Regions from separate parts of the Mycobacterium sp. NGS68 genome, predicted to be linked through region 1. Evidence: predicted binding sites of a transcription regulator. Region 1 holds the regulator's gene; the other holds the start of a gene.
What was found. Region 1 encodes LexA, which represses DNA repair genes until DNA is damaged. Its sites were predicted from a motif close to CGAACANNTGTTCG; they were not measured.

Region 1 (3,403 bases):
ACGGTCCAAGGATCGCCAAACCGACCTCGTGGCTCGCGATCTCCGGCGATCCAGCCGCCCGCACGGTGTCTTCCACCTGCTGGGCCAGCAGATTCAGCGCGTCGTCGTCCACCTGACGCCCCTGGCAGGCCCGGCGGACGCCACTGATCACCTTCTCCCTGCTAAAGGGCTCAGTGACGCCGCTGCGCTTCACGACGGCGAGCACCGCGGTCTCGACCGTGGTAAATCGCCGCCCGCACTCGGGGCACGACCGGCGACGCCTAATCGCTTGGCCCTCATCGGTTTCCCGCGAATCGATCACACGCGAGTCCGGATGCCGGCAGAACGGACAGTGCATCGCCGCTCCTTTGCCGTCCTGACATCCGGGTACCGCAGACGACTCCGAGAGTACCTGTGCGCTCCCCCGCAGGGCGAATACTCGGTACCGCCTAGCCGACCGGTGCGATCAGGGTCTGGCCCGCGACCAATGACGGAGAACCGAGGTCGTTCAACTCGCGGATGCGGTCGGCGACCTGACGGACCGGCGCGTCGGGGGCCACCCGCGCCGCCAGGTCCTGAAGGGACTCGCCGGGCTCGACCCGGACCACGGCCAGCCGGTCCGGTACGTGCGTGGCGGCCGTATCACCGCCGTTGGCCAGCTGCCCGAAATGGCCGACCAGGCCCAGCCACAGGGTGATCATCCCGGCCAGCAGCGCCAGGCCCAGCGTCGTCGCGAACGGGACCGGGCGACGGCGGTGCGACGCGACGGACGTCCGGACACCGGTACCGCGGTAGCTGCTCGGCGCGCCTGCCGGCCGGGACGGGCCGGGCCGGGTGGACCGGGCGGGCGCGTAGCGGGGGCCCCGAACGGGGGCGCCGAGGCTACCCGGGCCGTCATAGCCACTGCGGCTGCCGGTACGCGGCGAGACTGTGTAGATGATTGTCATGTGCGTTCCTCCGGTCGACTGGTTCTCGCTCGTGTGTTCGACACTGTAGTCGCCCGTGTGTTCGATACCCGAACATTTGAGCGAAGCGTGTCGCACGAGCAAAACGCTAGATCACCCCACCGACAAGTTCGTCGGTCTCGATTCCTGTCATGGAGCCCCGGATACCCGAACTCGACGAGAGTTACACACATGTTATTCAGCAGCTTGCGGGCGGATATCGCGGCTGAGGGCCGCCGCGACACACCCGTCGAACACATGTTTGATTCTGTCGGCGGGTACGGCTACATTCAGTGGCATGAGCGACAGCAACGACACTTCGGGGCTCACCGAACGGCAGCGCACCATCCTCAATGTCATCCGCGCCTCGGTAACCACCCGCGGTTATCCCCCAAGCATCCGGGAGATCGGGGACGCCGTCGGCCTGACGTCGACGTCCTCCGTGGCGCACCAGCTGCGCACCCTGGAGCGCAAGGGCTATCTGCGGCGTGACCCGAACCGCCCGCGGGCGGTCGATGTCCGCAGCGCGGACGACGTCGCCGGCGCCGCGTCACCGCCCGTCACCGACGTGGCCGGGTCGGACGCCTTGCCCGAGCCCACCTTTGTCCCCGTGCTCGGACGCATCGCGGCGGGCGGTCCGATCCTCGCCGAGGAAGCCGTCGAGGACGTCTTTCCGCTGCCACGCGAGCTGGTCGGCGAGGGCACGCTCTTCCTGCTCAAGGTCGTGGGCGATTCGATGGTCGAGGCCGCGATCTGCGACGGCGACTGGGTCGTGGTGCGTCAGCAGCACGTCGCCGACAACGGCGACATCGTCGCGGCCATGATCGACGGCGAGGCCACCGTCAAGACGTTCAAGCGCGCGGGCGGTCAGGTGTGGCTGATGCCGCACAACCCGGCGTTCGATCCCATCCCCGGCAACGATGCGACCATCCTGGGCAAGGTCGTGACGGTGATCCGCAAGATATAGCCGGGAGCCTCAGTCGGCCTTGATGAAGCCGTTGGCTTCGGCGACTTCCTCACTGGCAAGCCAGATTTCGGGAAGAGTGTCCTCGTAGAGCGCGCTGCTGGGCGTGTAATACAGGCCGAAGCGCGCGCTGGCTTTGATGGGGTAGCCGTCGGGCGCCTGATACGGGTCGTCCAACGGCAGGTGGATGGTCGGGCGCGCGGGCTGCGCCTGGCCGAGCGCGACCGGCGGGGCGCCGACCCGTTCCGCAGCGGCGGCCGGACCCGCGGCGGGGATGATGTCCGTGATCTCCGCCCCGTCGTCGTCCTCGCCGGGCTCGCTGTCGATCGCCGCGTGCCGGCCGGCCTTGGGCGCGGCTTCCGGGGCGTCCCTGAACTCGGGGGCCTCGAACGACTCGGGAATTGCGGACATCTCGGGCACCTCAGAGACTCCGGAGACCTCGGAGACTTCGAGGAACTCGGCTTCCGCCGCCACGTCCTCGGCCGCCACGTCGTCAGCGAACACGTCCTCGGCGAACAGGTCGTCGGCATAGCGGGCGTCGGGCGGCGCCTCGGTAAAGACGTCGTCGGAGTAGCCGGCTTCCGGTGGGGCCTCGGTGAAGACGTCGTCGGCCGGGTCGTCGGGGATGCCGGTGTCCTCGTCGGGGCCCGCAAAGCCGGGATGCGTCAGCACCGGGATGGAGTCGGTGTCCACGTCGTCGGGGTCTTCGTCTTCGGCGTCGAATTCCTCGTCGAAACCGAGGGCAGCAAAGTCGTCTTCGTCGTCAGGGTCGTGTCCTTCGGAGGGCACGTCGTCCTCCGGCACCACCGCGGTCGCGGCGCTGCGCGGCCAGCTGATCCGGGTGGTTTCACCGTCCGGATGCTCCGACGGATGCACGTCGGAAAGGGGGCGCTGGTGGGTGTCGAATTCGGCGTCATCGTGAGCCCACGGTTCGGCGGCCGCGGCATCGTAGCCATGCTCGGCGTGGTCTAGCTCGTGGTCAGGCTCGTAGGCGGGGGCCTCATAGGCGTAGCCGGTGGCGTCATGGCCGGCGCGGCGCCGTCGCCATCCGGTCAGCACCAGCACCACCAGGACCAGCAGCACCAGCAGCGGGATGGCCGCCAGCAAGTACCACCAGTGCCAGGCGAACTTCTTGGCCTGCGCGGGCATCGCCGAGCCGCTCGGCTGGTTCTGACCGGATACCTGCAGGCCCGACAGCAAAGGCGCAAGGTTGGCCGGATCGGTGCTGAACGTGTTCTTGGCGCGGTTCCACGAGATCTTTCCGCCGGTGAACTTCTGCGAGATCACATCACCGTCGACGGTCTGGTCGCCGATCGGCGCGCCGAGCTTGCCGGTGGGGCCCTTGAGCTTGTCCCAGGCGGCCTTCATTGCCCCCCGCACGACGAACGCACCGTGGTCGGGTGTCCAGAAGATGACCGGCTTCTCCGGGCCGCCCGAGAACACGGCGATCCGGCTCGACGGCGAAATGCCGCCGTCGGACTCGTTGGCGATCGGGAAGCCCAGGTCGCTGCTGACG
Region 2 (3,403 bases), on a different contig from region 1:
GGCTTTCGACGCGGATGCTGCACGGGTAGGCGCCGTCCGGGCCGACGATCACGATCTTGTTGGCGTAACGCAGGTAGTGGGTGTCGCCGTTGTTCGCACGCGTCTCGGGGGCCAGGTAACGGACCAGCGTGCTGGCGACCTGCGCGGGCGATCCGGTGCAGACGTAGCGGGTGGCGTTCGCGTCGCGGGCGTATTCGTGGTAGTGCGACGCGATGTAGGTGCCGATGTTGCGCTGCGACAACACAATTCCGAAGACCAGCGACACGGTGGCGGCGACGGCCAGGCCTGCGGCGATCAGCAGCAGGCGATTGCGGCTCATGGCTGCCATCGGCTGGCGGTACGGACGACGGTGCCGCCGGCCGGGCTTGGGTAGAGATGCCAGGTCTGCCAGCGCCAACCGGCGCCGTCGGGCTCGGCGGCCAGCGCGGTCAGGGCGGCCTCGTCGCCGGGGAAAACGCCGCCGAGCCAACCGGTTTCGGCCGCGCAGCGTTGGCGCAGGTCGGCGGCCAGTCGGCGGAACGTCGGCTCGTCGTGCATGTCGGTGCCGGACCGCAGGGTGTAGCCGGGGGCGCCGGTCTGTTCGGGCAGGCTGCCGTCGCTGCCGGTGCACGAAACCTGTTCGGAGAACAGGGGTTCCGGCTGGCCGATCACCACCACATGCGACGCGCCGAGGACCCCGAGCAGCAGGGCGCGGCCGCCGTCGGGATGATCCAGTCGGTGGCTGGCCAACGGCCGCGGCGCGGGGGCGTTGAGCGCGAGGCTGAGCCTGTCCCCGCGTACGTCCGCCGGAGCCACGGCGAGCTGATGGAGCGGCACCGGCGGCCCCTATCCCGCGGGCGGGGGTGCGGGGTACACGGTGAGCTCGCCGGTCAGCACCGACCTGCCCGTGGATACCTCCCACGGCATGCCGGGTGCCCAGCGCTCGAAGGACAGCAGGGCGGTCTCGTCGGCGTTGGCGTAATCCACGAAGTCCATCTCACCGCCGGCCGGCAGGCCCGTCGTGCCTTCGGTGGTGTAGCCGGCGCGACCGTGCTCGATCTCGCGGAACGTCACGCCGTCGACCACGTGCTCGCCGCCGGGCTGCAGCGTGGACAGGTCCTTGCGGGTGACCCACATTGCCAGCTCGAGCCGCCCGTCGTCGTCCTCGACGCTCAGCCACAGGGGCTGGTCGCCGCCCTCGATTAGGTGCTCCCACCACACGAACGGGCCCTGGCGGTAGGTGACCGACCCGCGCACCACGTAGTCGATGCCGCCGTGGCTGACGATCGCACCGGGCCCGAGTTGCCGCGGCCCGAATTGCGGAGCGAAAAGCGAGGCATTGAACGCCAGCGGGTCCTGGTGGGGGCCGGCCTTGGGCGTCTTGGGCTTTTTGAGAGCGTAGATCAGAACCAGAATCGATACGATGAACAGCGCCACCGCGATCACGATCAGCTGTGGTCCCACTCAATGCCCTCTCGTCGTGGGCATAACGTAACAGCAGCGATCGGTGGCGTGTCCCTACCCAGAGTTGTCGGTCCCGGCGGCTAGGCTCTCGAACAGTTGTTCGTACTAGTTGGGGAGCATGCGATGCGCGTGATGGGCGTCGATCCCGGGCTGACGCGGTGCGGGTTGTCCGTCGTCGAAAGCGGCCGCGGGCGCCATGTCGTCGCGCTGGATGTCGACGTGGTGCGCACGCCGTCGGACGTGCCGCTGGCCAAGCGGCTGCTGGCCATCAGCGACGCCGTCGAACACTGGCTGGATACGCACTGTCCCGACGTGCTGGCCGTCGAGCGGGTGTTTTCGCAGCACAACGTGTCGACGGTGATGGGCACCGCGCAGGCCGGCGGCGTGATCGCCCTGGCGGCGGCCAAGCGCGGCATCGACGTGCACTTCCACACGCCCAGCGAGGTCAAGGCCGCGGTCACCGGCAACGGCTCGGCCGACAAGGCGCAGGTCACCGCGATGGTCACCAAAATCCTTGCGCTGCAGGCCAAGCCGACGCCGGCCGACGCGGCGGACGCGCTGGCCCTGGCCATCTGCCACTGCTGGCGGGCGCCGATGCTGGCCCGGATGGCCGAGGCCGAGGCGCTGGCCGCGCGCCAGCGGCACGCCTACCTGACCAAGCTGAAGGCCGCCCGATGATCGCCTCGGTGCGCGGCGAGGTGCTCGAGGTGGCGCTCGACCATGTGGTGATCGAGGCCGGCGGCGTGGGCTACCGGGTGAATGCGACGCCGTCGACGCTGGCGACGCTGCGGCAGGGGACCGAGGCGCGGCTGGTCACGGCGATGATCGTGCGGGAGGACTCGCAGACGCTGTACGGGTTCGGCGACCGCGAGACCCGCGACCTGTTCCTGACGCTGCTGTCCGTCACCGGCGTCGGCCCCCGGCTCGCCATGGCGACGCTGGCGGTGCACGACGTGACGGCACTGCGGCAGGCGCTGGGCGACGGCGACGTCGCCGCGCTGACCCGGGTGCCCGGCATCGGCAAGCGCGGCGCCGAGCGCATGGTGGTGGAGTTGCGCGACAAGGTCGGGGTGGTGACGGGCGGGGCGGCGCCGCTGGTCAACGGCAATGCCGTGCGCAGCCCGGTGGTGGAAGCCCTGGTCGGGCTGGGTTTTGCGGCCAAACAGGCCGAGGAGGCCACCGACAAGGTGCTGGCGTCGGATCATGACGCCTCGACGTCGAGCGCGCTGCGCGCAGCCCTGTCAATGCTGGGCAAGTCGCGATGATGGACCCCGACGAGCGCGAGGTCAGCCCGGCGCTGACCGTCGGCGAGGGCGACATCGACGGCAGCCTGCGGCCCCGCTCGCTGCGGGAGTTCATCGGCCAGCCGCGCGTGCGCGAACAGCTGCAGCTGGTCATCGAGGGCGCCAAGAACCGCGGCGGCACACCGGATCACATCCTGCTGTCCGGTCCGCCGGGGCTGGGCAAGACGTCGCTGGCGATGATCATCGCCGCCGAGCTGGGCTCGTCGTTGCGGGTGACGTCGGGGCCCGCGCTCGAGCGCGCCGGGGACCTGGCCGCGATGCTGTCCAACCTCGTCGAGCACGACGTGCTGTTCATCGACGAGATCCACCGCATCGCCCGGCCCGCCGAGGAGATGCTCTACCTCGCGATGGAGGACTTCCGCGTCGACGTCGTCGTCGGCAAGGGGCCCGGCGCCACGTCGATTCCGCTCGAGGTCGCGCCGTTCACGCTGGTCGGCGCCACCACCCGGTCCGGCGCTTTGACGGGCCCGCTGCGCGACCGGTTCGGGTTCACCGCGCACATGGACTTCTACGAGCCCGCCGAACTGGAGCGGGTGCTGGCCCGCTCCGCCGGAATCCTGGGCATCGAGCTGGGTGCGGAGGCCGGCGCGGAGATCGCGCGGCGCTCCCGCGGGACGCCGCGGATCGCCAACCGGCTACTGCGCCGGGTCCGCGAC

Region 2: the regulator LexA is predicted to act here: its motif matches at 1,533-1,546, upstream of ruvC (crossover junction endodeoxyribonuclease RuvC).

What each region holds. Positions count from the first base shown of each region.
Region 1 covers NZ_JCALCE010000012.1:105,566-108,968, reverse strand. Annotated here, with positions in the region: gene nrdR (transcriptional regulator NrdR) at 1-337, opposite strand, end outside; gene AC5Y5V_RS15425 (LysM peptidoglycan-binding domain-containing protein) at 429-926, opposite strand; gene lexA (transcriptional repressor LexA) at 1,222-1,890, shown strand; gene AC5Y5V_RS15415 (sunset domain-containing protein) at 1,900-3,403, opposite strand, start outside.
Region 2 covers NZ_JCALCE010000044.1:23,581-26,983, forward strand. Annotated here, with positions in the region: gene AC5Y5V_RS28220 (DUF4247 domain-containing protein) at 1-319, opposite strand, end outside; gene AC5Y5V_RS28225 (DUF2617 family protein) at 316-816, opposite strand; gene AC5Y5V_RS28230 (DUF4178 domain-containing protein) at 826-1,443, opposite strand; gene ruvC (crossover junction endodeoxyribonuclease RuvC) at 1,567-2,121, shown strand; gene ruvA (Holliday junction branch migration protein RuvA) at 2,118-2,708, shown strand; gene ruvB (Holliday junction branch migration DNA helicase RuvB) at 2,705-3,403, shown strand, end outside.